2 linked regions of the Cellulosilyticum sp. I15G10I2 genome follow. The protein of the gene in region 2 interacts with the protein of the main gene of each other region in a pairwise test. Links are inferred from orthologs where the notes say so. Each region holds a gene or a part of one and is shown on either strand. Other genes may lie near its edges.

Evidence for each region. Proteins that work in one complex are often made in the same cells at the same time.
Region 1: the proteins of ftsH (region 2) and hflC interact in binary tests that used the Escherichia coli proteins (3 or more experiments, as listed by UniProt). The link is inferred for Cellulosilyticum sp. I15G10I2 from one-to-one orthologs.

Annotation. Positions count from the first base shown.
Region 1 is NZ_FMMP01000006.1:316,024-319,100, forward strand. The notes cover bases 27-3,025. They hold hflC (protease modulator HflC), read left to right. Parts: upstream 27-1,056; coding sequence 1,057-1,995; downstream 1,996-3,025. Other genes in these bases: hflK (FtsH protease activity modulator HflK), read left to right, coding at 125-1,057; BN3326_RS01465 (MogA/MoaB family molybdenum cofactor biosynthesis protein), read left to right, coding at 2,363-2,878.
Region 2 is NZ_FMMP01000014.1:34,696-37,714, reverse strand. The notes cover bases 42-2,982. They hold ftsH (ATP-dependent zinc metalloprotease FtsH), read right to left. Parts: upstream 2,500-2,982; coding sequence 583-2,499; downstream 42-582. Other genes in these bases: hpt (hypoxanthine phosphoribosyltransferase), read right to left, coding at 2,526-2,982; BN3326_RS13895 (biotin--[acetyl-CoA-carboxylase] ligase), read right to left, coding at 42-510. Outside these bases: more of BN3326_RS13895, read right to left, coding at 1-41; more of hpt, read right to left, coding at 2,983-3,019. UniProt on the Escherichia coli protein: Acts as a processive, ATP-dependent zinc metallopeptidase for both cytoplasmic and membrane proteins. Plays a role in the quality control of integral membrane proteins.

The DNA of each region.
Region 1 (3,077 bases), on a different replicon or contig from region 2:
TAAAAAGATTCAAAAAGTGGTGAATTAGTGGTATAATAGAATTTGAGTTAATAAAGAATGAGTGATATAGTGGATACACCTCATTTGAAAGAGATAAGGATTTTAAAAAGGAGGAAAAGAGTAAATGATGAAAAGAGTATGGGTAAGTTTTAGTGTGATTGCGGCATGTTTACTGGGAGGCCTTTTAATATTTAGTTCTATTTATACAGTAGATCAAACAGAATACGCGGTACTCATTACATTTGGTGAGCCTAGCGCAGATATTATTAGTCCAGGATTAAGGTTTAAACTGCCTTATCCTATTCAGCAGGTTAGAAAGTTATCAAGAGAGACATTCTCGCTTACTTTTGGGTATGAAGATACGCAAAATGGGATTGTTTCCCATGATAATGAAGCCAAAATGATTACTGGAGATGAAAATATTATTTTAGCAGATTTAGAGGTGCAGTGGCGAGTAGTTGACCCTGTTGCATATCTTTACCACACAGAAAATCCTATTAATATCTTATACAATGCAACTTCTGCTTCTTTAAGAGGCGTTATTGGCAGTTCGACTGTAGATGATGCATTAACGGATGGAAGAGCTAGAATTATCAATGATGTCAGAGAAAATTTAAGCCAACTGGTAGAAAACTATGATATAGGTATTTCAATTGTTAATGTCAATCTCCAGGATGTAGATTTGCCTAATGAAGAGGTAAGCAACGCATTTAAAAAAGTAACTTCTGCAAGGGAAGAAAGGGTAACTAAAATCAATGAAGCTACCCGCTATAAAAACGAAAAACTCAATACAGCTGAGGGGCAGAAAGAAGCGGTTATTTCTAAGGCAGAAGGGCAGAAAGTTGAAAGAATTGAAGCAGCTAGAGGAAATGTAGCCACCTTTAATGCACTTTATTCAGGTTATGTCAATAATAAAAATATTACAAGAGAAAGACTTATGATTGAAGCGCTCGAACAGGTGCTTCCGGGCGTGAAACTTTATATTATGGATGAAGGTGCAAGCGGAAACACAGTCAAGTATTTACCTATTGAAGCAGCAAAAGGAGGAAACAACTAATGAATATGTCTGATTTTTTTAAAGATGGAGACATCATAGATGAACAACCTCAAAAAATAAGAAAGCCATTCCCTAAATTTTTATCAATAGGAGTATTTATACTGATTTTGGGTATGATTTTTTTATGGAATAACCTTTATATTGTTCAGATTAATGAGTATAAAGTCGTAAGACAATTTGGTGAAATCATTAAAATAGTTGAAAAGCCAGGATTGAATTTTAAGATACCGTTTATTCAAAGTGTAACTTCATTACCTAAGTATGCTTTGGTATATGATGTACCACCTGCTGAAATTAATACGTTGGATAAAAAAAGAATTATGGTTGATTACTATGGTATTTGGAAAATTAGTGATCCTACGGCAATGATTGAAAGCTTAAGAACTTTAAATGGTGCAGAGGGAAGGCTTGGAGACATTATTTACTCTAACATCAGAACTGAGCTTGGTAAAATGAATTTTGATCAAATTATCAACTCTGAAAAGGGCAGCAGACTGAGTATTGATGCAGTTGTAGGCGAAGGTATTAATTTGATATTAAAAGAAAACAATACAGGCATTGAACTCATAGATATAAAGATGAAAAGGGCAGATTTGCCGGATACAAATGAGCAGTCAGTATTTTTAAGAATGATTTCTGAAAGAGAGAGTACGGCACAGGAGTATTTATCTCAAGGTGATGCTGAGGCGCTTAAGATTAAGGCTGAAACAGATAGAACAGTATCAGAAATGCTGGCAAGAGCTGAGGCAGATGCCAAAACGATTGTAGCAGAAGGGGAAAAGGAAGCAGCAAACATCTATAATGAAGCTTATTCAAAGGATCCGGAATTTTTTAGTATGTATAGATCTCTTGAATCTTATAGAACGACCATCAATAATGAAACAGTTGTAGTACTTCCAGTTGATTCACCTTATTTAAAATACTTAACAGGAAGATAGAACAAATAATTTAGCAAGTATTTAATGTAAAAGGCACTTAAGCTAAAAGCTAAGGGCCTTTTACATATAACAACCAATCATAGCTATTGACTTTTAGAAGAAATAATGGTAAAATGCAAAAAAAAGTGTTATAAAGTATAAAAATCTCAATGACGAGGTGCTAGTCTATGAAAAATAGATAGCGTCTTTTTTATTTTTATACATCGTATGAAATGATAAGTAATTATGTAGTCAGTTATAAATAGGAGTCTCAAAGGCGAGATACAAATAACTTTATGAGTTATAGGTATCTCGCCTTTTTGTATTTATTTTGATTCATTTAATAAACATGTACAATTTGAAGTAATAAAATAAGGAGGAAAATGAAATGGGAAAAACAAAAAGTTCAAAAAAAGAAAGTCATAAAAGGATTTTTACCGCGGGCATTATTACTGCTAGTGATTTAAGCGCAAAGGGAGAAAAAGAAGATGAAAGTGGAAAAATATTAGATTTCATGCTCAAAGACAGGGGGTTTGAAATTAAATATTATATAGTTATTCCTGGAGATGTAGATCGCATACAAGAAGCGCTTGTATTATTATGCGATGATATTAAAGTGGATTTAGTCATTACTACAGGAGGAACAGGATTTAGAAAAAGAGATGTCACGCCAGAGGCAACTCTGGGTGTTATTGATAGAGTAGCTCCAGGTATTAGTGAGGCCATTAGATACTATGGACTTCAAAAGAATCCGAATGTGATGCTCTCAAGAGGGGTATCGGGGATTAGACGTAATACGCTTATTATTAATTTACCTGAAGGAGTGAGGGATGTAAGAGAATCTTTTGAAAGTATTATTGATACCATTTACCATGGACTTGAGATTATGGGCGGGAAAGTTTAAAGCATTTAACATAAAAGGCATGTCTATAGAGTCAGTATTCTTATAAAAGTGAACAATATATTTACCTAAAAAAAAGGTGATAAGTTTGCTTTTAAGAATAGGGCTCTATTTTGTTATTTATAGCTTTGCAGACTATTTTCATAGAAAAGTACATAAAAATTATTGCTCGAAAATAAGAGGAAAATATGTCGGATTGTCC
Region 2 (3,019 bases):
ACAGTCTAGCCCCGTAACCCTCCTAATAGCTTCACACATATTAAGCCCTGCAAGAAGTGTCAACTGACTTGCTTGTCCAGGTATAATATGAGGTCTTAAAATCAAGCTCATCCATATGCCTGTTCCACTTGGCGAATCCCAAGTTTTACCCAACCTGCCTTTTCCCATAAGCTGTTTATCAGCCATGATAAGTGTTCCTTCTGCGGCCCCTTCTCTAGCAAGAGTCTTTGCCACCTCATTGGTAGAATCAACCTTTTCATAATAGTGTATGTCTTTCCCCAACAGCTTAGTATTTATGATACTTGCTATTTCTGACTGTGTAATCACATCAGGCGTGGCAATAAGCCGGTATCCTCTTTTGGTAATGGATTCTATATGATAGCCATCTTCCTTAAGCTTATTAATATTTTTCCAAACCCCTGCTCTTGTAACCCCTAATTTACTGCTAATTTCTTCTCCAGATACATACTGATCTTGTCCTTTTAAAAAAGCAAGTACTTTCTCTTTCATAGTCCACCTCTTTAAAATGATATGTTAAATGATTAAAAAGCCGAAAGTAGGCTTCGGCTTTTTAATCATTTATTATTCTTCTGTTCCTTCTGACTTAGGTACAGTATTTTCTTCTACTTCAAAATCAAAAATATTAAGTTCTTCTAAATTTTCAGTATCGATCTCTTCACCCTTCATAATCTTTCTGAATTCTTTACCTGTAAGTTTTTCTTTTTTAAGAAGGATTTCAGAGGCCTTATGGAGTATATCCATATTGAGTTCAAGTATTTCTTTAGCTCTGCTATAGCACTTTTCTATAAGTGTTTTTATGTGTCTGTCGATCTGCGTTGCAATATCTTCACTATAATTACGTGTATGATTAAAGTCTCTTCCTAAGAAAACTTCTTCTTGCTCATCTCCAAATTTCATTGGACCAAGTTCACTCATACCATATTTTGTAACCATATCACGGGCAATATGTGTCGCACGTTCAATGTCGTTTGAAGCCCCTGTTGTGATATCTCCAATGACTAATTCTTCTGCTGCACGTCCGCCTAATAGAGATACAATTTCATCTACCATTTTTGTCTTTGTCATATACATTCTGTCTTCTTTAGGTATAGGCATTGTATAACCGCCTGCAAAACCAGTTGGAATTATTGAAATACTATGGACAGAGTCTAAGCTATCTAAAACTTCATGTATAAGTGCATGCCCTATTTCATGGAAAGCTGTAATACGTTTTTCTTTTTCTGTAATGACATGACTCTTCTTTTCTGTCCCTACAGTAATCTTAATAAACGCTTTTTGAACTTCTTCCATATCAATAGCTCGTTTTTTATGTCTAGCCGTAAGGAGAGCTGCTTCATTCATAAGATTAGCAAGGTCTGCCCCTGTAAAGCCTGATGTAGTTCTTGCAATTGTATCAAGATCTACATCTTCTTGCAGCGGTTTGCCTTTTGCATGTACTTTTAAAATCGCACTACGCCCTTTAATATCTGGTCTTCCAACTACAATCTGTCTGTCAAAACGTCCTGGTCTAAGGAGCGCTGGATCAAGAACGTCTGCACGGTTAGTTGCTGCAAGAATAATAACCCCTTCATTTGCACCAAAACCATCCATTTCAACTAAAAGCTGATTAAGGGTTTGTTCTCTTTCATCATGGCCTCCGCCAAGTCCAGCTCCACGTTTTCTACCTACAGCATCTATCTCATCTATAAACACAATAGATGGTGCATTTTTTTTCGCTTGCTCAAATAAATCTCTTACACGGGATGCTCCCACCCCTACAAACATTTCCACAAAATCAGACCCCGATATACTAAAGAATGGCACACCGGCTTCACCTGCTACTGCTTTTGCAAGAAGTGTCTTACCTGTCCCTGGAGGTCCTACAAGAAGCATTCCTTTTGGAATCTTAGCACCCACTTGAATATAACGATTTTGGTTTTTAAGGAAGTCAACGACCTCCGCCACCTCTTCTTTTTCTTCATCTAGACCTGCAACATCCTTAAACGTAATACTTCCTTTTTCATCTATTGTCATTTTGGCCTTACTTTTACCAAAAGACATGATCCGGCCGCCGCCACCGCCGCCACCTTGCATCTGCTGAATAAAAAATATCATAATAAAAATAAACATTCCGACTATGAGTATAATCTGCATAATAGGCAAAAATAAACTCGGCTGCGGATATTTTGTTTCATAGATTAATGCACTTCTAACATCGTCTGCCAAGCTATGATAAAAGGTCATAAATTCTTGCTGTACAACTGGAACAGTTGTTGTCTGCCCATCTTTATAAACTACCTTAGCATGACCTGCACTGCCATCTGAAAGTTCTATAGTTATTCTTTCTACTTGTTTACCTTTAATATCCTCGATGACTTGCCCATAGGACTTCGCATTTATATTTTGAGATACATTTCTATTTGTTCCATAAAAAACTGCTATAAATAATACAGCAACTATAATGAGGTACAGATAGGTTCCCTTAAATGTCTTTTTCAAATTTTATTTCCTCCTTCCCTTTTATTCTATTCTCTGTTAACTGCAATATAAGGTATATTTCTATAATATTGCTTGTAGTCAAGACCGTATCCAATAACAAATTCATTTTCAATTGTAAAACCTGTATATTGTACATCAACATTGGTCTGTCTTTGCTCAACTTTATCAAGCAACGTACATATCTTAATGCTTTGTGGTCCTCTTTCCCTTAAAATACTTTTAATGTATCTAAGTGTTCTTCCTGAATCAATAATATCTTCAACAATTAAGACATGTTTTCCTTCAATGGGCTCATCTAAATCTTTTAAAATTTTAACTACCCCACTGCTTTTATATTCATCTCCATAACTTGATACTACCATAAATTCCATTTTAATAGGCACTTGTATGTGTTTAACAAGATCTGTCATAAACATAACACCGCCCTTAAGTATGCACAAAACAATGATTTCTTGCCCTTCATAATCCTTTGTAATCTGCGCTCCAAGTTCTTTAATGCGTTTTTGTAACTCATCTTCTG